2 regions of the Pseudoalteromonas sp. HL-AS2 genome follow, and region 2 is predicted to be linked to the other one. Evidence: predicted binding sites of a transcription regulator. Region 2 holds the regulator's gene; the other holds the start of a gene.
The links. The regulator sigma-54, encoded in region 2, starts transcription at its own class of promoters, with help from an activator protein. The targets are predictions, from matches to a motif close to GTTGGCACGNNNNTNGNNT.
Positions count from the first base shown of each region.

Region 1 (8,091 bases), 1.1 Mb from region 2:
TACCACATTACATCTTCAAATAAAATGCTTTGCATAGCGTAATATAATCTTCGCTATAGTTGTTTTCATTATCTTTTATACACAAAGCTGATTCCACAATGCTCTGGTTTATATAGCTAAAGGTCATTAGGCTTCGGCTAATCGCTTTATTTGGCGTCGCCTTTACTTGGCAATGAGTATTTAAAAAAAGCCCGTTTTGAGTAGCAAGTTCAATAAACACCGCAACCTCTGTAGTGGGTAAAATTAAGCTAAAGGTTGAGCCTGAATGACTGAGCTTTTTAAAAGCACTAATTAGCTCAGCAAAACTTAAACCATCTGTATGGCGCGCAATATTACGCGCCTTATTATTACCTTTTAAACTGTGATTAAAATACGGCGGATTGGCTATCACTACATCAAATGGCTGCGCGCTGTTAAAAGTTTGAATGCTTTGCTGGTGCACCTCTATATTTGGCCACGGGCTAGCGGCAATATTTTGCAACGCTTGTTGGTAAGCATTTTTATCAACTTCTACCGCCGTTATAGTTAACTGGGGGCTGCGCTGTTTGCACATAAGCGCCAGCAATCCCGTGCCTGTACCTATATCGAGCAAGCTGTTGGCATTACTTAAATTAGCCCATGCTCCAAGCAAAATACCATCGGTTGATACCTTCATTGCACACTGTTCGTGCGCAACTTTAAATTGTTTAAATGCAAAACCAGACATTTTTTCACCTTTTCATTCACCAAGCAGGCGTAACCGAGTATAATTAGTGCCATTGTCCTTTATTTTTGACACTCTATGCAATTTTCTGAATTTGATCTTGATAACAAGCTACTCGACGCCATTAATAAAATGGGTTACGAAACGCCAACCAGCATTCAACAACAAGCTATTCCTGAAGCACTTCAGGGGCGTGATATTTTAGCATCTGCGCCTACAGGTACAGGTAAAACAGCCGCCTTTTTAATTCCGGCTATTCAATATTTATTGGATTTTCCGCGTCGTGATCCTGGTTTTGCGCGCGTATTAGTAATGACGCCAACTCGTGAGCTAGCTTATCAAATTCATGAACAATGCGAACTACTTGCTAAACGTACTAACCTTAAAATTGGGGTAGTAACAGGCGGTATTAACTATGGTACGCATAAAGAGATTTTTGAAAAAAATAATGACATTTTAATCGCCACCCCAGGGCGTTTAATGGAATATTTAGAAACCGAAAACTTTCATGCTGAACACGTAGAAATGCTTATTATTGATGAAGCCGACCGCATGCTAGACATGGGCTTTAAAAAAGAAATGAGCCGTATTTGTGATGAAGCTAAAAATCGTCGTCAGTGCTTTTTATTCTCAGCAACCCTTGAAGGCGACAGTGTTGAAAGATTTGCTGAAACAACGCTAAACGATCCAGCATTGCTTGAAGCTGAATCGTCACGCAAAGAAAAGGCTAAAATTCACCAGTGGGTACATTTAGCCGACGACTATCATCATAAACTTGAGCTGTTAGTTAATACCCTTAATGGCCCAGACGTAACTAAAGCCATAGTGTTTGTTAAAACCCGTGAGCGCCTTGAAACGCTAATTGGTGAACTAACAACTAACGATGTTAAAGCAGCCTGGTTGCGCGGCGAAATGCCGCAAGACAAACGCATGAAAGCGATGGAAAACTTCCATAGCGGCAAAACCCGTATATTAGTTGCTACCGATGTAGCGGCGCGCGGTATTGACGTGGCTGATATTAGCCATGTAATTAACTTTGACCTACCACGCACAGCCGATATATATGTACACCGTATTGGCCGTACAGGCCGCGCTGGTAAAAAAGGCATCGCTCTTTCACTGGTTGAAGCGCACGATATTGGCATTCTTTATAAAATAGAACGCTATATTGAGCAAAAACTTAAACGTCGTGTTATTAAAGGATTAGAGCCAAAGCATAAAGAAGCTAAGCCTCCGGCTAAAAAGCGTAAAGATCCGGTTAAAATGAAAGCGAAGAAAAAAGCTAAAGTTAAAAAGAAAAAGTAACTTAAGCGCATACTGTAATTAGTATTATATTAGCCGACAAAAATGTCGGCTTTTTAATGCCTGTTCCCCATAACTGCACGGTTTAGGGCTATGTAATCTCTACTTAGTTTTATGTAACAATTGCCCACCTGAATTCCCACTTAATAAAATAGCCTTTATTTTCAGTACATTAAATATGGAACGATAATTGTAACTACCATGGTAACTCCGCCTAATTTGGCTACCCGATTAATTGCAATGTAAGGATATGATTATGAGCCGTTTAAAATTAACTATCGCTTTAGTATCATTTTGTTGTTTGTTTTTATTAGCATGCGCTACAAAAGTGAGTGCTACAACAAATATGGTTGTCGTTAGCAGCCTGGCAACCCAACCTAACTTACAGCAATCGATTACCCACACTTTGCGTACCAACCCTAATTTAGCGCTAAGCGATATTCGCGTACAAGTTAAAAATGGCGAAGTAGATTTATACGGTAAAGCGCAAACAGGTTTTGAGCGTGCGTTGGCACAAAAGTTTTTAGAAAATATGGATGGCGTAAAAATCATTCGTAACAAAATTGATATTATTTAAGTTTTACTTAAATAACTTACATAAAAAATGCCGCTTATTGCAAAATAAGCGGCATTTTTTTCAGTACTCATATATTCAGTAATCAAGCCCAAGCTTAGTAATAAGCCAAACAGGGTAACTACTTTTTAAACTATGATTTCTATTTAGCTCTTTGGCGATTACTCGCTACCTTTGGTTTTGTATTGGCCTTATGAAATTGGCTAAAACCAGTATGGCGCGTTAATGCTGGGCGCCCACCTCGACTACTTCCTTTTGCAGCTCTTTCGTCGCGCCCTTCTTCTGGCACTAAGCAATTTGGCGCTTTACCTATTAGGTTAGCTTTACCCATTTTGCGCAGTGCTTCGCGGATCATTGGCCAGCCCGCAGGATCGTGATAGCGTAAAATTGCTTTATGTAAACGACGCTGGCGCGCACCTTTCGGCACAGGTACTACTTCGGTATTATTTTTAATATTACGCAGTGAGTTCATCTCGGTATGATAAATAGTGGTCGCATTTGCCATTGGAGATGGGTAAAAATTTTGTACCTGATCAAGTTTAAAGTCGTTCGACTTAAGCCACAAAGCCATGTTTACCATGTCTTCGTCTTTAGTACCTGGGTGCGCCGAAATAAAGTATGGGATTAAATACTGTTTTTTACCCGCTTCTTTTGAGTACTTATCAAATAACGCTTTAAACTGATCGTACGCTCCCATACCTGGCTTCATCATTTTTGATAATGGTCCATCTTCGGTATGCTCTGGCGCTATTTTTAAATATCCACCTACATGGTGAGTAACTAATTCTTTAACGTAACGTGGATCTTGCACGGCTAAATCGTAGCGTACACCCGAGGCGATTAATATTTTTTTAATGCCTTTAACTTCACGGGCTTTTTTATACAGCTCAATTGTTGGCGTATGATCGGTATCCATATGCTTACATATTTCAGGGTATACACACGATAAACGTCGACAGGTACTTTCTGCTTTTTTGCTAGTACAACCCAATTTATACATGTTGGCTGTTGGGCCACCTAAGTCAGAAATAACCCCGGTAAACCCGGGTACTTTATCTCTAATTTGCTCAATTTCTTCAATTATTGATTCTTGCGAACGGCTTTGAATAATCCGCCCTTCATGTTCGGTAATCGAACAGAAACTGCAACCACCAAAACAGCCTCGCATAATATTAACTGACGTTTTAATCATGTCGTAGGCAGGTATTTTTGCATCCCCGTAGCTAGGATGAGGAATACGTTGATACGGCAAACCAAATACGGCGTCCATTTCATGTGTTTCTAGTGGATATGCTGGGGGATTAACCCAAATAGAACGATCGCCGTGGCGCTGAAAAATAGCACGAGCACAACCTGGGTTAGTTTCTTGGTGCACAATACGAGAAGCATGTGCATACAATGGCTTATTCACACTTACTTGCTCAAACGCAGGTAATTTAACGTAGGTTTTTTCCCATGGCTTAGGGCGCGCTGGCTGAATAGTAATAACCTTGGCGGCTTCGGCTTTTAAGTCTATACCTGCTTGTTTAAATTCTGATTTGCTACAGCCAACATCATCTGCGCCATACGGGTTTGGAATTGGATCAATTTTACCTATTTTATCAATAGCGGTAGAGTCACTGCCACGCCAGCCTGGTAACGGCTCTTTACGAATAACCGCAGTCCCTCGTACATCTTGAATGGTATCGGTACTTTCGCCCGCTGCAATACGATGAGCAACCTCAACCAGTGGGCGCTCCGCATTACCATATATTAAAATATCGGCTTTAGCGTCAAACAAAACACTACGACGCACTTTTTCTTGCCAATAATCGTAATGAGCAACACGGCGTAAACTTGCTTCAATGCCACCTAAAATAAGTGGTACATCTTTATACGCTTCGCGGCAACGTTGTGAGTAAATGATTACCGCACGATCAGGGCGTTTACCACCAATATTGTCTGGCGTGTAGGCATCATCATGGCGCATGCGTTTTTCAGCTGTATAACGGTTAATCATCGAGTCCATGTTGCCAGCGGTTACACCAAAAAATAAATTGGGTTTACCCAGCGCCATAAACGCTTCTTTAGAGTCCCATTCTGGCTGGGCAATAATACCCACTCTAAAACCTTGCGCCTCAAGTACCCGGCCAATTACTGCCATCCCAAAACTAGGATGATCTACATAAGCATCGCCACTAATAATAATTATATCGCAGCTATCCCAGCCAAGTGCATCCATTTCTTCGCGTGTAGTAGGTAAAAATGGTGCTGTGCCATAACACTCTGCCCAATACTTTGGGTATGAGAATAAGGCGCGCTTAGCTTTAAGTGTGCTCATAAAGTTGACCGTTTAATAACAAAAGGCGCAGATTATACCCTATACCAACCTACCTTGATAGAGCACTACTTTGCTGTGCCGCGCGGTTTTAAAGTGAAGTTTCGTTATTTTTTAATACTTATACACCTAAATTAACTATTACTTTTTATAGGTTGTGGCTAAGTATCTAGCTCAATTAAAAAATAGTTGCTATAAAATTAACCTCGAAAGTTAAGCACACCCGAGTTAATATGCTAAATTAATAATAAGTTATGAGTTTGTAACCTAATTTATCTGAGGTTTTTTTATTAAAATATTAAAAATGTTAGTGCAGCTTTTATTAGTTTTACTCTTACTTTTTATCGTTATTGGCCTATTACTACCACAGAGCTATAACGTAACAAAGAGTATTAACATTAATGCTAATACGCACATAGTAAAACCCTTAATCACTGATTTTTCGCAGTGGCATAAATGGTCGCCTTGGAAGAAGCTGGATCCCTCTGTGGAATTTTCCTTAGGTGAGCCAAGCACAGGGGTTGGTGCTCATCAATCATGGCAAAGTAAATGGGGCGCAGGTGAAATGACCACCACAGCGTTAAGTGCAAACAAAATGGTGTTGAATATTTTATTTGCTCAAGAACACATTATTGCCGCTAATGTAATATTTACGCAAAATGCAAAAACGGTCACGGTTACTTTTCAAATTACGGGGCAAGCCACGCTGCCTTTAGTTTCTGGGTATGTGGCTGTGCTTAGTGAGCACATTTTAAGTAACGCAGTATCACTGGGGCTCAATAATTTAAAAACAGTAGCGCAGCTAAGTGATGCACAAACAATAATGGAAAGTCATGGCAGTCAAAACCGCACAAGCAAGAATTAATCTCGCTAATACCATAGAGTCGTTACTGGGTTATCCTATTATTAAAGTAGGCAATAATGAGGCGTCCCATAATAATGAGCAAAGTTATGGCCCCCAAGGCAAGGTTAAACCGCTATATCGCATTAATAGCGACAATACCGTTTTAGCTAGAGCACAAAAAAGACAAGACTTACTGCTCATTAAACAACAGCAAAATATAGAAACAATTTTAGCTATGGCAATGGATTTTTGTCCTGACGTAGCCAGTAGTAAACAACCCGATGCCGATTGGGTAGAACACTTTGTAGCACTATGTGGTGATACCTCAAATCAATCTATGCAGTCACTTTGGGCAAAAATACTCACCGGTGAAACGCTTAACCCGGGGACTTTCTCAATAAAAAGTTTGCAAACACTTAAGCATATGACCCAGCGCGAAGCTGACTCTCTACAAAAGTGTGTATCCCTCTCTGGTTATAATGAAAAAGACGATAGCCACTTTATTTTACTGGGGTTTTATAAAAAACCATCACTATTTGATTTGTTACGTAAGGGCAATAAAGTATCTTTAAATTTAGGAAAAACAGGGATTAGCTTTCCTGATATATTAACTTTAATGGATTTAAATTTACTATATCGAAAAGAGATTGAGTCTGCGGTACTAAAAACTGGGCAAGAACTTACGTTATCGTTTTTATCACAAAAAGTAACGTTAAAAGCAAAAAATAGCGATTTAGTATTGAGTTATTATAAGTTTACGCAAACAGGTGATGAGCTATCTAAACTCATTAACTACCCGGTAAATAAAGTGTATAAGCAGTTACTTAATAGTGCACTTGAGAGTGAATTTGAACTAGCGTGGCATACTACTAAGTAGCAAAACCACGCTATATACTATTAATTAGCAGTGTAATTAAAAGTGTACTTGAATGCCCGCAAATGGACCCGATGCATCAATATTAGTGTTAATATCATCAACATCGTCTAGCTCTAATGTCATTGAGCGGTAACCTGCTTTAACAGCAACATCTATTGCTAGGTTATCAATAAATTCCCATGCAATACCCATTTGGTAATCTTGAACTTTGCTATCGTCAATTGCTACAAAGCTGCCCTCAAAAAACACGCTTAACCCGGTAAAAGGTAAGCCTGCTTCAGCGCGGCCGTAAACCAATGGTACAAAGCCTGAAAACTCAACAGTTTCAGTATAATCAGCGCCACCTTGTTGCGTAGTACCTTTAACTAAAATCTCACCATCAAACTGCTTAGCGTTAACACCCAAATCGATAGAGATTAAGTCGTTATCAAAGATTTCGTAATAAAATGTGTAATCAATGTGAGTTAAGTCACTTACTGAATTAACCGTAGTACCTACAACGTAATCTGAACCATTAAAAGAAAATGTTTTATCCAGACGTGTAGAGCCGGTAAGCTCAAGCTCTGTGTATCTTAATTTAATATTAGGTACTAATGGCACTGGATGCTCAAGTGCAGCGTAGTAGCTTACGAAGGTTTCATCGTCAAAATTAAAATCTTGTGGTGCATTTCCTTTATAAGAAAAGCTTCCTTCGTTATCCGCTTTCCAGCCATCAACACCTACATACAAGCCTAATAAGGTATCAGCTTGCGCTGCAGGCGCTAAACATGCCATTGAAAGGGCTGCTGCTAAACAATACTTTTTCATTTTCTATCCTTGGGTCAATAATTCGCTAAGTTCAATAAGAGCCGCATTGGCTCTAGAAATATAATTTGCCATAACCAGTGAATGGTTTGCTACATAACCAAAACCATTCCCATTTAATATCATTGGGCTCCATACTGTTTCTTGAGTTGCCTCAAGCTCTCGTATAATTTGCTGCACACTTACGCGTGCATTCTTTTTCTCAAGTACATCGGCAAAGTCATATTCTACCGCTTGTAAGAAATGCAATAAAGCCCAAGTAGCACCGCGCGACTCATAAAATACATCATCAATGTCTAACCATGGCGTTTTTGCTTGCTGTTGTAATGGAGAAAAAGTGGCTTGTGTATTTGATGTATTACCCGCTAAATCAGTGTTTACTTTATCTTGGCCTACACTAGCGCTTAAACGCTGACTCAAGCTACCTAAACGCTTTTCAGCTTCTTTTAGCCAACTGCGCAAGTTATCGGCGCGAGCATAGAATTGACTGTCACGCTCATGGTCATTCGCTATTTGAGTACGATATACCAATAAGTAATCAATGCCTTTTTGGTACTCACCTTCAGCGCTTGGCCACGCCCACGCTTCAGAGCTAATATTAAACTGCGGCTGTGCTTTTTTTAGAGCTTCGTGTTCAGTCGATTGCGATTGCGAACGGCTAAAATCTTTA
Region 1 is NZ_CP133571.1:555,943-564,033, reverse strand. Features, by position in the region: gene RB215_RS02665 (tRNA1(Val) (adenine(37)-N6)-methyltransferase) at 8-706, opposite strand; gene srmB (ATP-dependent RNA helicase SrmB) at 782-2,008, shown strand; gene RB215_RS02655 (BON domain-containing protein) at 2,262-2,582, shown strand; gene RB215_RS02650 (YgiQ family radical SAM protein) at 2,722-4,899, opposite strand; gene RB215_RS02645 (SRPBCC family protein) at 5,201-5,761, shown strand; gene RB215_RS02640 (TIGR03899 family protein) at 5,730-6,617, shown strand; gene RB215_RS02635 (TIGR04219 family outer membrane beta-barrel protein) at 6,654-7,424, opposite strand; gene RB215_RS02630 (DUF2333 family protein) at 7,428-8,091, opposite strand, start outside.
Region 1: the regulator sigma-54 is predicted to act here: its motif matches at 2,183-2,201, upstream of RB215_RS02655 (BON domain-containing protein).

Region 2 (8,091 bases):
ACAGCAAGCACTAAATGAGGCTGATATTCGTATTCCATTCCCAATGCGCAGTTTAGATTTTGGGGTTAAAGGTGGCGAAAACCTCGATGCAATAATAAGTAATAAAGTAAATACACAATCGTCAAAGCAAGAAGGAGTCGATGGCTCTACAATCAATAAAGAAGACTAGATAACCTGATAACCTGAACGCTGGTTAAATTATATTGCGTAAAAGTTACTTTTAACCAGCGCGTATTTACACAGTAATGCGCGCTGGTTTACTGATTAAACCAGCAACCAAGTTGCGGTGCCTAAAAAGGCAAAGATACCTACTATATCGGTTACTGTAGTGAGTATTACACTGCCAGCAAGTGCAGGGTCTATTTTCATACGTTTAAGTATTATAGGAATACACGCACCCGCCACACCCGCAACAACTAAGTTCATAAACATTGCAAACGCCAGTACCGCGCCAAGCATTAAGTCCCATTGCCATAGGGCAATAACACTGGCAATTAAAACAGCCCATAAAATACCGTTTAATGCACCAATGGCGAGTTCTTTTATCATTACAAAGCGTTGGTTAGTTTGGTTAATATGACCTACTGCTATACCACGAATAACCAAGGTTAATGACTGGCTACCGGCCACCCCACCCATCGAAGGGACAATGCCGTTAAGCACGGCTAAAATAGGCAGTATTGCTAAAGTACCTTCAAAAAAGCTGGCAACAAAAGCAGCTGCCAGAGCCGTTAATAAGTTAACACCTAGCCAAACAGAGCGTTTTTTTGAGCTTTTTAAAACCGGTGCAAAGGTATCTTCTTCATCATCAAGACCCGCTAAACCTAATAAGTGATGTTCTGCGTCTTCGCGTATTACATCAACGATGTCATCGATAGTAACACGGCCAAGTAGTTGGGCATTGTCGTCAACTACTGGGGCTGATATCCAGTTATGACGTTCAAATAATTGCGCCACTTCGCTTTCATCCATCGAAATAGGAATAGACTCACAGTCTTCATCCATTAGGTCATGAACAATTTTTTCGGGCGAATTAGTTAGTAAGGTACTTAACGATAAAGCGCCTAAAAAACAGTTATGCTTATCGACAACGTAAAGGTCGTCGGTACCTTCTGGGAGTTCGCCGCGCAAGCGAATGTAACGCAGTACCACATCTAGGGTTACATCAGGGCGAATGGTTACTGTATCTGTGTTCATCAGCGCGCCAGCAGAGCGTTCCTGATAGGAGAGTGCTTGCGTAGCACGTTCTCTATCTTGAATGTCCATGGCGCTAACCACGTCTTTATAAACCGTGTCAGGCAGGCTTCGCAGTACTTCACCTAAGTCATCGTGGCCCATGTCTTCAGTGGCAGCAGCAATGTGCTTAGGTTCCATTTGGGCAATAATGCCTAAACGTACATCTTCAGAGAGTTCTTCAAGGACATCACCTTGTACATCTGGATCAACTAATTGCCAGAGCAGGCGGCGAACTTTATGTGGTGATGATTCTAGTAAAAGTGCGGTATCACAAGGAGCTGTTTTTGCCAGCATGCGCCTAACTTGAACAAACTGACCACTATTGAGTGACTTGGTCACTTGTTGTAATTGTTGTAGTGGGTAGTCTTGTTCGAAAGTTTCGGGCATTGGCGTCCTTAATTTATTTTTATAACGTTAGGGAAGAAGTTAGTCATTAACTTCGTTCAGTTTATCTTACTTTTTTTAGCCAAACTAGCTTAAGGTTTCACTAACCCTATATTTTAGCTCGTTTACTTGGTTTAAATAAAGTGCCTACTATTCTTGTTCGTTAAAGCGCTGCGCTATTAATTGGCCAACGGCATGTAAAGCATGCTCTGCATCGGGTCCTTCGCACACTACTTTTACTTCTTTACCTTGGCTGCTTTCTAGTAACATTAAAGCCAGTACGCTATCGCCAGCGGCTTCTTTTTCATCTTGAAATAAGGTAATAGATGCGTCAAATTGTACCGCTAATTGTGCTAATACGGTAGCAGCTCTAGCATGCAGGCCTAGCTTGTTTTTTATTAAAAATGTATTTTCTAAGCGCATAAGATACTCTACTTAAGCTGAACAGATGATTATTTAAATTGAATTATTTTTCTTGCTCGCGATGGCGAATTTTTACATTAGGGTGAGACATAGCAAAGCTTTCACCAATTGTTTGCGCTAAATAAACTGAGCGGTGCTGACCACCAGTACAACCAATAGCAATGGTTAAATAACTGCGATTATTACGCTCTAGGTGTGGTAACCACGTTTGTACAAAGGTTTGAATTTGCCAAGTAAATTTTTGCACAATACTATGACTAGCTAAATAATCTTTTACTGGTTGATCTAATCCAGTTAAAGGCTTGAGCTCCGGTTCCCAGTGTGGGTTTGGTAAAAAACGCGCATCAAAAACATAATCAGCACCTTTGGGAATACCATGCTTAAAGCCAAACGACTCAAAGGTAATGATAAGCTGTTTGTCTTTTTTACCGAGTATGGTTTCACGCATAGATTCAGCAAGTTGATGCACACTTAAATCGGTTGTATCAATGACATGATCAGCCCGCGTTACGAGTACATCGAGTAATTCTTTTTCCTTTTTTATTGCTAAATCTAGCGGTAGCGAATCAATCGAAAGCGGGTGCAAACGACGCGTTTCTGAATAACGGCGGATTAACGTTTGATCGTCGCTATCTAAATAAAATAACGTTGGTTTAGCAAAGTCGGGCAAGTACTCAAGAATATCGTTAAACTGCTGCTGATCTTTAGGCAGGTTACGCACGTCTATACTAACGGCTATTTTATCGTAGTTATCAGAGACACTGCGCACTAATGAAGGCAGCAAATTTACCGGAATATTATCTACACAATAGTAACCTAAATCTTCTACAACACGTAAAGCAACTGACTTACCAGAACCTGATCGGCCACTTATAATAATTAATTCCATTTACCACCCCTTTATTAGTAACTAGGATTGATCCAAAATAACTTGGTATAACGCTTCATCAGACTTTGCCGCACGCAATTGCTTACAAAACTCTTTATCGTTTAGTTTATCAGCTATTGTGGCTAGTGTTTTCAAGTGCTGCTGGTTATCGCCATCGGGCACTATAAGCGCAACAAAAATATCAACTGGACGATTATCAATTGCATCAAAATTAATAGCGGTTTCGCTTATTAAAATTAAGGCAAGAGGCTCTTGTGCCCCGCTCATACGGCCATGTGGAATTGCTATTCCTCGGCCAATACCGGTACTACCTAGCTTTTCTCTTGCCAATAAAGCAGTGAGAATATCTTGCTGAGGTAAATACGGCATTTTTTTATGCGCGAGTTCACTGATGAATTCTAAAATTCTTTTTTTACTATTAAAAAGGACCACAGCTTTGCTGCAGTCCTGGCATATAAGTGAGCTTAATTTCATAGTGTTAGTGTCGAGCAAACTTCTCTTTGTGTTTAATTACTTGACGATCGAGTTTGTCAATCAACGAGTCAATGGCAGCGTACATATCTTGGTGTTCGGTCGATGCAAATAGCTCAGCGCCACTTACAAAAATTGTTGCTTCAGCTTTTTGACTTAATTTTTCTACATCGAGAATAACATGCACATTAGTTATGTGATCTGAGTGTCTTTGCAGCTTTGCAAATTTATTATTTACATAGTCTCTTAATGAGTCTGTAATGTCTACATGACGACCAGTTAAGTTTAGTTGCATCAGCATTTTCCTCTTTGTTGTACGTCTTAAATCAAGCTTTTACGTTGATTCGACGGGGGAATAGCCAGAGATTCGCGATATTTTGCAATTGTCCGTCTAGCTACTTTAATTCCTTGCTCAGCCAATATATCTGCAATCTTGCTATCACTCAATGGTTTGGCTAAGTTTTCTGCAGCTATCAACTTTTTAATCAAGGCACGTATGGCAGTTGATGAACATTCGCCACCATTTTCGGTGCTTACATGGCTTGAAAAAAAGTACTTAAGCTCAAAAATGCCACGTGGAGTGTGCATATATTTTTGCGTAGTGACCCGTGAAATAGTCGACTCGTGCATTTCAACTATTTCGGCAACATCGTTTAAAACCATAGGTTTCATGGCTTCTGGGCCATGTTCAAAAAACGCTTGTTGCTGCTTAACAATACAATTAGTTACTTTCAGGAGGGTTTCGTTTCTACTTTCTAGGCTTTTAATAAACCATTTAGCTTCTTGTAAGTGCGAGCGAATAAATTGGCTGTCACCGCTGGATTTTACTGTACGAGACATAGCCGCATATTGGCTGTTAACACGTATTTTTGGCATGCTATCTGGGTTTAGCTCTACCACCCAGCGGCCTTTTATTTTTTTAACAGACACGTCAGGTATAACGTATTCAGACTCTTCTCTGACAATAGTATCCGCAGGCTTAGGGTTAAGCGTATGAATAAGTGTCATTATTTCTTTAAGCTCTTCTTCTTTGAGCTTAGTTTTTTTCATTAACGTACGATAGTCGCGAGCAGCGAGTAAATCGATATGATCAGTTAACACCATTTTTGTTTCGTTAATATAAGGGGTGTCTTTATCAAATTGATTTAATTGAATGCATAAGCATTCTTGCAAGCTGCGAGCTGCAATACCAACAGGATCAAATAATTGAATGCGCTTTAGCACTGCTTCTATTTCATCTAGTTCTACTTCGTGTTCGTCATCACTTTCTTGATTAAAGCTTGCTAAAAGGTCTTCGCAACTGAGGGTTAAAATACCAGAGTCATCTACGGCTTCAACGATAGCTATGGCAATAGCTTCGTCGGTAGGGCTAAAAGGGGTGAGCTGTAATTGCCACATTAAGTATTCATGCAGGGTTTCGGTTGATGCACCTTGATAAATAGATTCATCTTCAGGCATTGGCCCTGATGAAGAGGCAGGCGCTGCGCTCATATATTCATCCCATGATACATCCATGGCCATGTCGTCGCTTATGGTGTCTTTATTTAGTGCTTCACCGCTATCTTGCTCATACTCGCTTGGGGTGTCGTCAGCAGAGGCGCTAACAGTAATGTCATCTGCTTTTTGCTCGTTTTTACCTGCTGATTCTTCCGTGTAATCTTGTTCATCAACTTCAAGTAATGGGTTGCTATCAAGTGCTTCTTGTATTTCTTGCTGGAGATCCAAGGTACTAAGCTGCAATAAGCGAATAGCCTGTTGCAGTTGCGGAGTCATTGTAAGTTGCTGGCCCATGCGCAGCTGTAATGATTGCCTCATTTATCTCTAACAATCCTTATAAATTGATATGATTAATCTTAGCAGATGCTTATAGTAATAACATAAATATTACAGTTTGAACTGCTCGCCTAAATAAACATCACGTACTGTTTTATCGTTTAATACAAATTCAGGAGTACCAGATGCAATTAGCTCCCCATGAGAAACAATGTAGGCTTTTTCACAAACATCAAGGGTTTCCCTTACATTGTGGTCGGTAATTAGTACGCCAATACCACGATTTTTAAGGTGTTCTATAATTTTTTTAATATCGAGTACTGAAATGGGATCCACGCCAGCAAAGGGCTCATCAAGCAATATAAATTTAGGATCTGCAGCTAAAGCACGTGCTATTTCTACGCGGCGACGTTCACCACCAGATAGCGCCATACCTAAGCTGTCGCGAATATGTTGCAGGCTAAATTCGTCCAATAAACTATTTAGGGTTTCTTCCCTGGCTTGTTTATTTAGTTGCTTACGCGTTTCTAAAATAGCCATTAAATTTTGATACACAGTGAGCTTTCTAAAAATAGAAGATTCTTGTGGTAAATAACCAATACCTAAACGAGCACGGCTGTGCATAGGAAGTAAGGTAATATCGTTATCATCAATTAATATTTTACCTTTGTCGCTAGGTACTAAGCCTACAATCATGTAAAAGGTAGTGGTTTTACCTGCGCCATTTGGGCCAAGTAAACCAACAATGCTGCCAGCTTTTACTTCAAGTCCTACATTTTTAACAACTTCACGGCCTTTATAGCTTTTTGCTAATAGCTCTGCTTTTAATGTACTCATGGCTGACCTTTATTGAGTTTTTGTTCTTTTTTTACGTCTACAGGCACTAAAATAGTGTGTACCCGATCAGTTGAGTTTTCATCTTTTTCAGCACTTATAAGCTGTTGCTCTATATCATAGGTGATGCTTTTAGCCGTAATTTTTTGCCCAGCTTGAGAAATGTTTGCATCTCCTACCAGGGTTAAAAAACGTTTCGCTACATCGTAACGTACTTCGTTAGCGCTGGCGCTCATGACAGTGCCATCTGCTTGCTTTTCTTCAAAATATGCAGGGCTGCCCGTGGCAATTAATAGTTGTTTATTATCGCCAAGTTCGTCGCGCTTATGTACTTCTAAACGATCGGCGGTGATACGACGATTACCGTGAATTATCTCGACGTTTTTCTCAAAAATACCAACGTTTTCTTTTAGTTGGCCTTCTTGGCGGTCAGCACTAATAGAAATTTGATTAGCTAATGGGGAAGTACTTTGCTCTGCCGCATTACTATTAAATACAAGTATAAGCGATGGAATAATAAGTATTTTTGCAAGGTTATTGGTCATAATATAGTGTTCGCGTATGGTTAATTAGTTTTATCACCTCGGTTGTTAAATTGGCTTCAAGGCCTTTACCGGTGATCTTTAAATTCGGTCCAGTTATAATAACGGGCTGTTCGCTGCGCATAGTGAGTAGCATTATATCTACTTGAATATTGTCGGCGGTAATTTTGTCTATCATTGCGCCATCAATTAAGTTTTGGGCAGTTACATTACCCTCTAAAATTAATTGTCTTTCATCGTAAAGTGTTGCTTCATCAGCATTGATACGCCACGTTTTTTGTCTGTCGTCGTACAATATGAAAGTAGGTTTTTCGAATAAGGTAAATCCTAGCTGCTCGTAAAGCTCCGTCTTAACCGCAGTTACTTTATGGCTAATTTCACCGTTTTCGTCAAAAGCTGTTTGTTTTAGCTCAATGGCGGTGTAATCGGGTTTAGCTATTACTTCTGAGTCGGCTTTAGCAACCGTATTTACCTGAGTGAAATAAGGGTACCAAAGCCAAACCATACAGCCGATGAATAAAACGCTTAAGACTATGCGCGCTATATTCATGAACTGGTGCCTTGGCTAGTTAATGGTTTATTGTTTTCAAGCATAAGTAAGTCGGTTAGCTCTCTTACTGCACCAAAACCACCCGGCATTTGCGTAGTGTAATGTGCTAAGCGTTTAATTAGTGGGTGCGCGTCGTTTACTGCGACTGCAAAGCCAACTAACTCCATAACAGGCATATCAGGGCCATCATCACCAATATAAGCAATTTGCTCATCGCTCAAATTAAGCTTGTTTTTAAGTTCTTGGTAGGCAATAAGCTTGTTTTCTTGACCTTGATAAATATGCTGCACGGTTAAGCTGGTCATACGTTGTTGTACTATTTGCGAGTGCCTGCCGGTAATAACCGCTACTTCAAAGCCGCTGTTAATAAGTGCTTTAATACCAAAGCCATCTTTTGTATTAAATGCTTTTAGCTCTTCACCTTGGTTGCCAAGATAAATTCGGCCATCAGAAAATACGCCATCAATGTCGCATATAAGTAGTTTTACTTTTTTTGCGCGCGCTTTAGCGTCATCACTTAGCGCTTGATAGAGTTCTTCAAATTGCATTTATAATACTCCTGCTTTAAGTAGGTCTTGCATATTGAGTGCCCCAATAGGCTGATTATGCTCATTAATAATAATTAAGCCATTAATGCGTTTATGTTCCATGATATTAAGCGCTTGCGCAGCAAGCATATCTTGGGTTGCCGTGGTACACGATTTAGTCATTACTGCATCTATTGATGTGGTATGAATATCAACGCGTTGCTCTAAAATACGGCGTAAATCACCATCGGTAAATAACCCGGCGAGTTGCTGATTATCGTCAACTATGGCGGTCATACCTAAGCCTTTAGCTGTCATCTCAATCAGCGCATCTTTAATAGTTTGCGAAGTAGTTATAATAGGCGTATTTACACCGCTGTGCATAACATCTTTTAAGGTGAGCAGTAATCGCTTCCCTAAACTGCCACCGGGATGCGATAGTGCAAAGTCATCGGCAGTAAA
Region 2 is NZ_CP133571.1:2,662,566-2,670,656, reverse strand. Features, by position in the region: gene RB215_RS12460 (mechanosensitive ion channel family protein) at 1-169, shown strand, start outside; gene mgtE (magnesium transporter) at 265-1,623, opposite strand; gene RB215_RS12450 (HPr family phosphocarrier protein) at 1,771-2,043, opposite strand; gene rapZ (RNase adapter RapZ) at 2,087-2,932, opposite strand; gene ptsN (PTS IIA-like nitrogen regulatory protein PtsN) at 2,954-3,406, opposite strand; gene hpf (ribosome hibernation promoting factor) at 3,411-3,698, opposite strand; gene RB215_RS12430 (RNA polymerase factor sigma-54) at 3,725-5,218, opposite strand; gene lptB (LPS export ABC transporter ATP-binding protein) at 5,288-6,013, opposite strand; gene lptA (lipopolysaccharide transport periplasmic protein LptA) at 6,010-6,555, opposite strand; gene lptC (LPS export ABC transporter periplasmic protein LptC) at 6,545-7,102, opposite strand; gene kdsC (3-deoxy-manno-octulosonate-8-phosphatase KdsC) at 7,099-7,650, opposite strand; gene RB215_RS12405 (KpsF/GutQ family sugar-phosphate isomerase) at 7,651-8,091, opposite strand, start outside.